2 regions of the Glutamicibacter sp. NPDC087583 genome follow, and region 2 is predicted to be linked to the other one. Evidence: riboswitches for the same ligand, from Rfam matches in the RefSeq annotation. Region 2 holds a riboswitch; the other holds the start of a gene.
The links. Region 2 has a riboswitch for S-adenosylmethionine ahead of ACIOU9_RS07375 (bifunctional o-acetylhomoserine/o-acetylserine sulfhydrylase). Riboswitches for the same ligand answer to the same signal wherever they lie in the genome.
Positions count from the first base shown of each region.

Region 1: linked by a shared signal. The riboswitch ahead of ACIOU9_RS15615 (O-acetylhomoserine aminocarboxypropyltransferase/cysteine synthase family protein) and the one ahead of ACIOU9_RS07375 (bifunctional o-acetylhomoserine/o-acetylserine sulfhydrylase) in region 2 are both predicted to bind S-adenosylmethionine.

Region 1 covers NZ_JBIUWY010000007.1:82,924-88,905, forward strand. The annotation lists partial or broken gene ACIOU9_RS15605 (IS3 family transposase) at 1-147, shown strand, start outside; gene ACIOU9_RS15610 (CoA-binding protein) at 612-1,106, opposite strand; gene ACIOU9_RS15615 (O-acetylhomoserine aminocarboxypropyltransferase/cysteine synthase family protein) at 1,106-2,479, opposite strand; SAM riboswitch class I at 2,595-2,689, opposite strand; gene ACIOU9_RS15620 (histidine phosphatase family protein) at 2,801-3,361, shown strand; gene ACIOU9_RS15625 (RNA polymerase sigma factor) at 3,478-3,975, shown strand; gene ACIOU9_RS15630 (methylated-DNA--[protein]-cysteine S-methyltransferase) at 3,972-4,601, shown strand; gene katG (catalase/peroxidase HPI) at 4,700-5,982, opposite strand, start outside.
Region 2 covers NZ_JBIUWY010000002.1:256,773-262,754, forward strand. The annotation lists gene ACIOU9_RS07370 (homoserine O-acetyltransferase) at 1-598, opposite strand, end outside; gene ACIOU9_RS07375 (bifunctional o-acetylhomoserine/o-acetylserine sulfhydrylase) at 601-1,944, opposite strand; SAM riboswitch class IV at 2,036-2,155, opposite strand; gene ACIOU9_RS07380 (VOC family protein) at 2,328-2,972, shown strand; gene ACIOU9_RS07385 (GNAT family acetyltransferase) at 3,034-3,450, opposite strand; gene ACIOU9_RS07390 (CPBP family intramembrane glutamic endopeptidase) at 3,469-4,251, opposite strand; gene ACIOU9_RS07395 (phosphotransferase family protein) at 4,348-5,193, shown strand; gene ACIOU9_RS07400 (hypothetical protein) at 5,283-5,717, shown strand; gene tpx (thiol peroxidase) at 5,866-5,982, opposite strand, start outside.

The sequences.
Region 1 (5,982 bases), on a different contig from region 2:
CAGCAGGGTGGCTGCGTGTGCCGCAGTGAAGGAGTGCATCGCGGTTTGGTACAACCGGAAGCGCCCGTATACGGCAAATGGCGGAGTTAGCCCCAGGCGGTTCTGGACTCATATCAGGAAAGGGATCCTCTAGCTTTGACGGCTTGAGGAAATGTACAAAAAGATCAAAGTTCGTGTCCCAAAAACTTGACCAGCTCAGGCGCAATGCTATTGCGAGATGCTGGAATGTTCTCGGGCCAGGGGAATTGAGTTTTCATATAGCAGTGCGGGCGGGATTTTTCTTCTTTCGTTCGCGCTCGTAGCGAATCGAAATCGATTCTCTCTGCCTGTTTTAGGGTTTGGGTCGTTTGGCCTTGCGTTGCAGTGCTGTGGTTTGCAGATTTTTCGATCTGTGATTGAACGCGTCGAGCACTTCGGGGCCACACCCACGGCATGCCGTGGGCCAATTGCGTCGACCATGGTTCGTTAGAGGTCTTGTTCTTCCTTCGGAATGCTCCGTGCAAAAGTTCAGCGTCGTTGACCAAACCGGCCGATTCCGGGGAATTGCCGCAGAAAAATGGGTGCATGCAACGCAATGTTGCATGCACCCATTTCCTGGAATCTTGGACTCCCTAGGCAAGTACCTGGCGCTTGGAAGAAATCACGCCGGTGTTGAATCCAGCCAGGCGCAGGCCGCCGTGGAAGCGCGCGTGCTCGATCTTCACGCAGCGGTCCATGACCACATTCATGCCCGCGGCCTCGGCGCGCTGGGCCACTTCCTCGTGCCAGGATCCCAGCTGCAGCCACAGTGTTTTCGCGCCTACGGCCAGAGCCTCGTCCAACACGGTAGGCAGGTCATCGTGCTTGCGGAAGACCTCCACCAGATCCGGGGTTTCCGGCAGATCGGCCAGCGACTTGTACACCGGCTGGCCCAGGATCTCATCGAGTACCGGGTTGATGAAGTACACCTTGTACTTGGAGGAGGAGAGCAGGTAGGTAGCCACGAAATAGCTGGCGCGCGATGGCTTGTTCGAGGCGCCGACAATGGCGATGGACTTGGTGTCGCGCAGGATCTCCAGGCGCTGTGCGGCTCCCGGGCCTTCCCAAGTGGTTTCAACGGCAGCCATTAGATTGCTCCCTTCGAAGCGGTTGGCAATGCGCAGGCGGAACCGTCATAGGCCGGTGCCTCGAACCCTGCGGCGGAACCGGCAATCACTTCCTGCGAAGCGGCCAGCGCCTGGTCCAGATCCCAGAGAATATCCTCGACATCTTCCAGCCCTACCGACAGTCGGATCAAATCTTCTGGCACGCCCGCGGAGACCAGCTGCTCGGCGCTCAGCTGCTGGTGGGTGGTGGAGGCCGGGTGCAGCACCAGGGTGCGGGCATCGCCGATGTTGGCCAGGTGGCTGGCCAGCTGCAGGGCCTCGATGAACTTCGAGCCGGCTTCGCGCCCGCCCTTGACCCCGAAGCTGAAGACCGAGCCGACGCCCATGGGCAGCAGCTCCTTGGCCTGCGCGTGCTGCGGGTGGGACTCCAGGCCCGCGTAGTTCACGTAGGTCACGCGCTCATCGGCCTGCAACCAGGCCGCGACCTGCTTCGCATTGGACAGGTGGTTGTCCATGCGCTGCGGCAAGGTCTCCAGGCCCTGGAGCAGCTGGAATGCGGACTGGGCCGGCAGGGCCGGTCCGAAGTCGCGCAGCTGCTCGCTGCGCAGCTTGGTCAGGAAGCCGTACTCGCCGAAGTTGTCCCACCAGGAGACGTTGCCGTAGCTGGCTACCGGTTCGGTCATGGTGGGGAACTTGCCGTTGCCCCAGTTGAACTTGCCCGACTCGATGACCACGCCGCCCAGGGTGGTGCCGTGCCCGCCGATGAACTTGGTAGCCGAGTGGATCACGATGTCCGCGCCGTGCTCGATAGGGCGCAGGATGTACGGGGGAGTGAGCGTCGAATCGACCACCAGCGGGAGATTGTGGCGGTGCGCCACCTCGGCCAGGCCCTTCAGGTCAGCGATGTCGCCGGACGGGTTGGCCACAACTTCGGTGTAGACGGCCTTGGTGTTCTCCTGGATCGCCGCTTCGAAGTCGGCGGGATCATTGGAGTCGATGAAAGTGGTGTTGATGCCGAAGCGGCGCAGCGAGACATCCAGCTGGGTGATGGTGCCGCCATAGAGCTTGGAGGATGCCACGATGTGGTCGCCTGCCTGGGCCAAGGCCGCGAAGGTGACGAATTCCGCGGCCATGCCCGAGCCGGTGGCTACCGCTCCGATGCCGCCTTCCAGCGAAGCCATGCGCTCTTCGAAAGCCGCCACGGTCGGGTTGCCGATACGCGAGTAGATGTTGCCGTACTTTTGCAGGGCAAAGAGGTTGGCCGCATCGTCAGCGTCCTTGAAAACGAACGAAGTGGTCTGGTAGATCGGCACTGCGCGTGAGCCGTGCTCGGCATCGGGGGTGCCTCCGGCATGCAATGCGCGGGTGCGGAAACCAAACTTGTGATCTGCCATGGTGGCTTACGACTCCTTGTCGACTGGGGTTTCGCGTGCACCGCAGGGCGGGCCGCGATCGAGGCAGGAATCCCGGAATCAATGTCGCTTCCTGCCGTGGTCCAACGGGTAAGCGGCTGCATCGTTTCTGGCGGTAGCACCGTATCCACCGGATGTGGCAGGTTGCTGCGGCGTCATCGAACCAGATCTCTCAGCCGCTCGGGATGGTGTAATAATCTTCGCAACATGACCGTTCGTGACCCAACTATGAGTCGTAACGTTGCGTATTGGAGCTGATATCGGAGATTCTTCGATACCTGTTGCCCCGGTTAGGCTGGATTCATGGATACTTCTCTGGCATTGGTTCGACACGGGCAGACAGACTGGAACCTTGCAGGACGCTTGCAGGGACGAACCGATATTCCGTTGAACGATACCGGGCGCGAACAGGCTCGCGAGGTCGGACGCAGGCTCATCGGCCAGAATTGGTCGCTGGTACTTGCTTCACCCTTGGAACGTGCCCAGGAAACTGCCGCGCTGATTGCCCAGCAGATCGGGGCTGAGACGGGGAACGCTGTTCCGGAACTCATTGAACGCGGCTTCGGCCCGCTGGAAGGCCGGATCATGGCCGAGGTCAGCGAAGCGGAATCGGCTGCTGCCAAGGACCTGCGTGAGCCGCGTGCCCAGATCTTGAGCCGTGCAGTGCCAGCGCTGCTGGACTTGGCCAGCAGGCATGCCGGGCGCAAGGTCATGATTGTCAGCCATGGGGCCACCATGCGCACCATCCGCGACGCATTGGCCGGAACCACGGATCCCCAAGGCGTGGAAAATGGCGAAATGCTCCACTTGGACTTGATCCGCCTTGAGCAGATCGCCAGCGAATTGGATCTGGTGGCATTCTAGGAATCCATGGGGTCTCTGCGAGAAGTAAATTTTTTTTCGTTCACGCCTCACAAAATGGTCTCCTCGTACGTTTACATGGTGAGAAGCCATGAAGGCGCAAGAATTCCAGGAGAGCCATGCAAGCACCGTTCGAGCGGATAGTCCAGGACTATGGACTGAACGTCCTGCGCGTTTGCCGTGCCCTGCTTGATGAGCATCGCGCGCAAGACGCCTGGTCCGAAACGTTCCTTGCCGCGCTCAAGGCGTACCCGCAACTGCCGGAGGACGCCAATGTCCTGGCATGGCTAGTGCGTATTGCCCGGAACAAAGCCATTGACGAGTTGCGCAGGAACAAGCCGGAAATCCTCATCGGCCAAGACGTGGACAGCCTGGCCCCATCAGCCCAACGGCCGGATCTGCAGTTGGAAAACCTGCAGCTGTGGCATGAGGTGAACCAGCTTCCTGGCACGCAGCGGCAGGTGGTGGCCTACCGCTACCTGGGCGGAATGAGCTACGCGCAAATTGCCGGAATCCTTTCCGGCACCGAAGCTGCCGCCCGGCGTTCGGGCGCCGATGGGATCAAGAATCTGCGGGCCCGGATGGATGACCAAGAACTATGGCGGGAGCAGCCATGAACGGAAAAAATTATCGGCAGCAGGCTACGGCCGCTGAAGCGCAAGTCCTCGACTCGCTGCAGGACCGGCTCGTTGAACGGGCCCGTGCACGGGAACTTGTTGATGTTGCCTATCGCGTGGTCGATAGCCCCGTGGGGGCCTTGCTGCTGGCCAGTACCGATGCCGGGCTGGTCCGGGTCGCTTTTGAATCCGAAGGCCATGACCGGATTCTGGAGGTGCTCTCGGAAAGGCTCAGCCCGCGGATCCTGCGCGACAAGTCGAGCTTGGATAGTGCCGTCCGGCAACTGGATGAGTATTTCGCGGGCCAACGGCATGGCTTCGATCTTCCGGTGGACTTGCAGCTCTCCACCGAGTTCCGCCGCCAGGTGCAGCTGGAACTGGGTCATATCGATTACGGGCGTACCCTGAGCTACGCCCAGCTGGCGCAGCAGATCGGCAAGCCGAAGGCGGTGCGGGCCGTCGGTTCAGCCTGCGCCACCAACCCGATTCCCATCGTGCTGCCCTGCCATCGGGTGCTGCGCACCGATGGTTCATTGGGCGGCTACCTGGGAGGCTTGGAAGCCAAGTCCGAGCTGCTGAAGCTGGAGAACCCGGACTTCGCCAGCGGCGCCGCGACGCTGTTCTGACGGGCAGTTCCCGCATGAAACAAGTGCTGGGCTGCTGCCTCCCTTGCGGGAAGCAGCAGCCCAGCACTAATTGCTACGGGCTTGCAGCCCAGCAGCTGCTACTTGCTGCGCAGTTCGAAGCGATCTGCGTCCATGAGCTTGGCCCAAGCGGAGGCGAAGTCATTGACGAACTTCTCCTTGGCATCATCCGAAGCGTAAACCTCGGCCAGTGCACGCAGCTCGGAGTTGGCACCGAAGACCAGATCCACGCGGCTACCGGTCCAGCGGCCATCGGTGGTGGTGTAGGTCTGCTCGTCAGCGGACGGGGTCCATTCCAACCCCAGCTCCAGCAGGTTCGCGAAGAAGTCGTTGGTCAACGCGCCTGGGGTGTCGGTGAAGACGCCCAAGTTGGAGCCGTCCCAGTTATTGCCGATGACGCGCAGTCCACCGAGCAGTACGGTCGCTTCCGGTGCCGAGAGGCCCAGCAGATTCGCGCGGTCGATCAGCAGGTACTCGCTAGGCAGCTTGACGAAGCCCGAGTCGTAGTTGCGGAATCCGTCGGAAACTGGTTCCAGCCATGCGAACTGGTCAACGTCGGTTTGCTCCTGGGTTGCGTCTACGCGGCCCGGGGTGAATGGAACCTCGACCTGCTGGCCAGCTGCCAGGGCTGCCTGCTCGACTCCGACGTTGCCGGCTAGGACAACGACGTCCGCGAAGGAAGCCTTGATCCCGGAAGTGGCGTTGAAGTTGTCAACAATCTCTTCCAGCTTGGCAATTACCGGTTTGAGCTGCTCAGGCTGGTTCACGCTCCAGGAGACCTGTGGTTCCAGGCGGATGCGGCCGCCGTTAACGCCGCCGCGCTTATCCGAGGTGCGGAAGGTCGAAGCGGCCTTCCAAGCCGTGGATACCAGCTGCTGGACGGTCAGTCCCGAATCGTTGATCAGGGCTTTAAGTGCGGCAACTTCAGTTGCACCCAAGGTGGTCTGCGGAGCTGCTGGCAGTGGATCCTGCCAGAGCAGGTCCTCAGCGGGAACCTCTGGGCCGAAGTAGCGGGACTTCGGGCCCATGTCACGGTGGGTCAGCTTGAACCATGCGCGGGCGAAGGCGTCTGCGAACTGGTCTGGGTTCTCCTTGAAGTTCTTGGAGATCGGGCCGTAGACCGGGTCGAAGCGCAGGGCCAGGTCGCTGGTAAGCATGCGTGGCTCGCGGTGTTCCAAGGTCTCGAATGCAGGCTGGACCAAGCCGGCTCCGCCATTGTTGACCGGGCGCCACTGCTTGGCGCCTGCTGGGGATTCGAACAGTTCCCATTCGTAGGCGAAGAGGATGTGGAAGAACTCGTTGTCCCAGCGGGTTGGGTGGTAGGTCCAGGTGACTTCAAGACCCGAGGAGACGGTGTCCGCGC
Region 2 (5,982 bases):
CCTGTGCAAAGGCAATTTGCTCGGCAGTCGCCTGCGCGCTCGAGGCCATCACTACGAGATTCTTGACCTGGTCGGGGAACTCGACGGCGTATTCCAACGCGCGCGCACCGCCCATCGAACCGCCAATGACCGCATGCCAGGAATCAATTCCCAGTTTCTTGGCCAGCCGCGCTTCAAGGCGCACCGAGTCCTTGATGGTGACGAAGGGAAAGCTCGAACCGTAGGGCAGGCCCTGGTCGCCCAAGGACGAGGGGCCGGTGGAACCATTGCAACCACCCACCATGTTGATGGACACGACAAAGTACTCATTGGTGTCAACCGTGGCGCCGGGGCCTACGAGCTCTTCCCACCAGCCGGCGCTTTGCGAATCGCCTTGCGCAACGTGGGCGTCACCGGTGAGCGCATGCATCACCAGCACCGCGTTGGAGCCATCAGCTGCTAGCGTCCCCCACGTTTCATAGGCCAGCACCACGTCCGGAAGGAATCCACCGAATTCGAAGTGGTGCTCCCCCACGGACTTACGGCGCAAAATGCCGTCTTGCCCGCCGGCGAGCTCTTCGGCGCGCAGAGTATCTTCAGTAGTCACAATGGATGCCATGCCTAGAGGGTTTCCTGCAGTTCCTTGTTCTCGAGGGCTGCAACTGCTTGGAAGCCCAGTTCCAGATCGGCCAGAATATCCTTGATATTCTCCAGTCCAACGCTCAGCCGCACCAGTCCCGGGCTCACGCCGGCCGCAACCTGCTCAGCTTCGGAGAGCTGGGCGTGGGTGGTGGAGGCCGGGTGGATGACCAATGAGCGCACGTCGCCGATGTTCGCGACATTGGAGTGCAATACCAGTGCGTCCACGAAGGCCTGGCCGGCTTCCGAACCGCCCTCCAGTTCGAACGCGATGATCGAGCCGGCGCCCTGATCGCTGTACTTCTGCGCACGCTCATGCCAAGGCGAGGACTTCAGGCCTGCGTAGGCGACCTTCTGCACTTCCTCGCGGGCTTCGAGCCAGTTGGCAACTTCTACGGCATTCTGGCCGTGGCGTTCAATGCGCAGCGACAAGGTTTCCAGGCCCTGTGCGATCAAGAACGCGTTGAACGGCGCAACCGAGGAACCCAAATCGCGCAGCAACTGCACGCGGGCCTTGAGGATGTAGGCCAGATTGGCGCCCAGGATGCCGTTGACACCCAGGTCGCGGGCGAAGACCAGGCCGTTGTAGGACTCGTCCGGGGTGTTGAAGCCCGGGAAGCGGTCGGCGTCCTTGGCGAAGTCGAAGTTGCCCGAGTCCACGATGACACCGGCAATGGCACTGCCGTGTCCGCCGAGGAACTTGGTGGCTGAATGGATCACGATATCCGCGCCCCACTCGATCGGGCGGATCAAGTACGGGGTGGCCAGGGTGTTGTCCACCAGCAGCGGCACGCCAGCTTCGTGGGCGATCGCCGAGATGCCCTCGATGTCCAGGACGTCCTGTCGCGGATTGGAGATGGTTTCCCCGAAGAAGGCCTTGGTGTTCGGACGCACCGCGGCGCGCCAATCATCCAGGTTGTCCGGGTCGGAAACGAAGGTGACCTCGATGCCCAGGCGCTTGAGCGTGTGCTTGAGCAGGTTCTGGGTTCCGCCGTACAGGCTGGGGCTGGCCACCAGGTGGTCGCCGGCTTCGGCCAAATTCAAGATGGCGAAAGTGGTGGCAGCCTGTCCCGAGGAGAGCAGCAGTGCTCCAACGCCGCCCTCCAGGTCAGCGATGCGGGTTTCCACCGCGTCGGTGGTCGGGTTGCCGATACGGGTGTAGATCGGCTCCAGTTCCTGCAGCGCGAAACGTGCAGCAGCGCTCTGGGCGCTGGGGAAGACGAAAGAGGTGGTTTGGAAAATCGGGAGAGCCCGTGCCCCGGTCGTCGGATCCGGGGTCTGGCCGGAGTGGATCTGACGGGTTTCAAATGACCAGTTATTGCTCATGGTTTCCTCCAAATAGCGTTTCATGACTATGGGGGTACGCCACTGAAAAGACACCGACAGGAAGCACCATATCGTGACGACTTCCAGGGGTAACCCGCGCTTGTCCTTGATGCCTTGTGCGTTCAAGGGCCAGGTCTTCACCCGGGGCACCCCACCGCGGTTGGAGGGTTGCCGCCCAGTAAGCCGGGGCTTGTTACTGGGACTCATGACCTGGTACCAGTTTGCCCGAAAACCGAAGATTTTTGCAACGCAAGGGCTGGTGATTGGACTCAATCGGTCATATTTCGCGAATATTGCAGGTTCATCGCAGAGTATTCGATAGCATCACGGAACTTAGGTGTGCCTAAGTAGAGACTCGCATCACATGTTGTCATGATGGGCACATGATGAGGCTAGATCACGTAAGTTATGCATGCGGCCCGGACGGGCTGTTGCCAACCGCTGAAAGAATCTCCGAGTCCCTTGGACTGGAATTCGTCAAGGGCGGCGTGCATCCACGATTCGGAACACGCAATGTCATCTTCCCGCTCAAGCATGGCCAGTACCTGGAGGTGGTTGAAGTCCTGAACCACCCGGCCAGCGACAAGGCACCCTTCGGACAGGCGGTTCGCGCCCGTTCGGAGCTCGGCGGCGGCTGGATGGGCTGGTGCGTCTCGGTGGAGGATCTATCCAGTGCCGAGGACCGCTTGGGCCGCAAGTCGGTGCCGGGCAACCGGAAGTTCCCTGATGGCCGCGAACTGACCTGGCAGCAGATTGGCATCAAGGGCCTGATCGCCGATCCGCAGTGCCCGTACCTGATTTCCTGGGATGAAGGATCCGAGGAGCTGCATCCGTCCAAGGCGCTGGAACCTGCCGGCGCCATCAGCCAGATCTCCATCGCCGGCTCGCGTGAACGGGTGCTGGATTGGCTGGGCCAGCCGCAGAACGTCAATTTGGGCGCTGTCACCATGCAATATGAAGCGCCGAATGGCACTCCGGGCATCATGTCGGTTACCTTTGAGACCGAGTCCGGAACCGTGGTGCTGTAAACAGTTCCGCAGAGATCGCAAGTAGGCGGGGACAATGGCGTCCCCACCTACTTTCTTTTCCTTAAGGCCGGTCCAGCCGCTTCCCCAGGACCACGACGTGCTGATCTTCGAAGCCCAGTCGTTCATAGAAATCGATGACGGCAGAGTTCTCCCCGCGGACCATGAGCTGCACCTTGGGCACGCCGCGATCCCGCAGCCACAGGACAGCAGCATCCACCAGCGCCCTTCCCAGGCCGTTGCCCTGCCGGCACGGATCCACCGCAACATAGTAGAGCCAACCTCGGTGGCCATCATGGCCAACCATCGCAGTAGCCATGAGTTGATCGTTCTCAACGATGGACAGCACCGTGGAAGTAGGCTCGGCCAAAGCCCGTCGGGCGTCGGCGAGCGCATCATTCCACGGACGAGTCAGCCCAGTTGCTTCCCACAATTCAACTGCTTGGCGAAGGTCCTCCTCGCGCAGCACGGTAATCTGCATTGGCTCAGCTTACCGGCGCTACTGGCCGATTCCGATGGCCGGCCCGACCAAGGCGTATCCCACGAAGCCGATGGCATCGAGCAGGAAATGCGCGATGACCAGCGGCATCACCCGCCCGTACTTCTGGTATACCCAGCCGAAGACGACGCCCATGAGCATATTGCCGATCATCGGCCCCACCCCCTGGTACAGGTGGTAGCTGCCTCGGATCATCGCAGAACCAATAATGGTGCTCCACAGGCCCAGCTTCAATTTCTTGGCGTAGGTGAACAGGAATCCGAGCATCAGCACTTCTTCGAGGATTGCATGACGTGCAGCCGACAGCAGAAGCACTGGGACGCTCCACCAATAATCGCCAAGATTCGCTGCTGACAGTGCCGTGGTGACGCCCAGTGCCCGTCCAGCGGCATAGACGCCCAGCGTTCCCACTCCCATGGCCAAGAACATCCCCGCCCCGAGCAGTGCGTCCTTGCCCGGCTTGCGCATATCGAAACCGATGTCCCGGATGGTTCGTCCGGTCGTGCGCTTCATCAGGTAGAGCGCCAGCACGACGGGTACCAAGGCAAAGAAGATGTCCAGCAGCTGGTAGGAGAAATCAAAGAACTCGCGGGTGCTCAGCGGGTTGTTCAGCGATGTAGTCTGCTCGCGCAGTGGTGCTCGGGTGACCTTGTCGGCAAAGCTCAGCAGCGAGTAGACCGCGCTTTGTCCCAACGACAGGGCAAGAACCAAGACGATCTCGAATTTGAGGGTCTTGCGGGTTGCTGTCTGCTTAACTTGTTCAGCGTTCACGTTTCCGATCATAGGCTGATCTGGCTGTGCGCGTACTGAGCAGCCACGTGGCAAACCTGCGATAGCCTGAGGTTGAGACCACCAGCAAGCTGAACGAGAAGAGTGCGAGTGAGCCGTCCTGCCACCATTGGAGAACTGCAGATTGCCCGTCAGCTCTGCCCCGATCTTTCCTGGGAAGATGCGGCGGTGAACGAAGGCGGACAATTCCACAAGGTGGTCATTGGCAATCCGCAAGCGGTGATTCGCATGGCGCGCACGCCAGCGGCCACGGAGCAGATGCCCCGTTCCGTCAAGCTGCTTTCTTTGCTGGAGGGCCAGCTCAACTACCAGATTCCGGTGGCGGTCTCCGAGATCCTGCACGTCGACGGACTCAGCTCCGTGGCCATGTCTTTCATCCCCGGCAGCGCCCATGAACCGCATTACGGGGATCCGAAGGTGCTGGGACAGCTGGTCAAGGATTTGGCCGAGCTGCCGCTGGAGCCGATCAGCGAGCATCTGGCCAAACCGTTTTCATTCCGTGGCGAATGGACCCAGGCCAGGCAGCAGCAATGCTTCGATGCGCTGCCCGAGGAACTGCGAGGGCCTGCTACCGAGCTCTGGGCCCAGCTCGATATCCTGGCGCAGGTTCCTGCGGGCTTAGTCCATGGCGACTTGGCCGGCCACAACATGCACTGGATCGGCGAGAAACTGGTTGGCATCTTGGATTGGGATCTGGCCGCTGCGTGGGACCCGGCTTTGAACACCGCTTACCTGAGCCTGTGGCATGGATTGGAAATGGCGGATTTGATTGCTCCCAGCGCAGAGGAAGCATACCGGGCCAAAATCTGGTTGGGCCTGATGAGTCTTGAACGGCTATCGGATACGCTCTCGCGCACCGACAACCCGAAAATGGGCAAGCTCATGCGCAAGATTGGTCCGCGCATCCTCACCGCTGCGCAGACGGTAAGGAGGTGAGCTCCTCGCTAACCATTCATCCCGTCGCGACAGCATTCTCACCAACCAGAATCCGATATCGAACTGTAGCTTCCTAAGCGAGGAAAAATATGACCCTGAAAAACGCATTCGCTCTCATTGCCCTCGTTGGAACTTCAATGGCGTTCACAGGTTGCTCCGTCAGCGATTCCAGCAGTCCCCCTCCACCAGGTACAGATTCGATGATGCTGCTGCAAGACCATGATCTGGCTGCCATCAGCACAGAAATTGATAGGAAGGACCAAAAGATCTCTCTTGCCATACCGCTCCGCGGCGGCGATTATGAGGTTGCGCTCGAATGCTCGGGCGAAGACATGTCGTCCAGCATCGCATGGCAAAGCGATGAGAAACGGGACAAAGGAGAAATCAGCGTTCCCTGCACCCATGAAGGCGCAAACGCCCGCGAAGAGATTTCTCTAAACGGCTACTCAAGTTCGCTCACTTTCGTCGCAAGAGAGTTGCAAGGACACGAACTTACGGTATCAATTGCCTCAAACGCGACTTAGCACTTGATGATGATCCCTCCCGATGTCTTCGTCTATCAGGATTTAGCGAAACATTATTTTGTTCAAACGCGTTGAAAAAGCAAAATGCCCACCCGAGCACGATGCTCAGGTGGGCATTTCGGCGTATCGTCTCCGATGCGAGGAATATTTAGTTCAGTGCTGAGATGGCTGCATCGTAGTCCGGCTCGGTGGTGATCTCCGGGACGATCTGGTTGTAAACAACCTGGCCGTCTTCATCCAGGACAACAACCGAACGGGCCAGCAA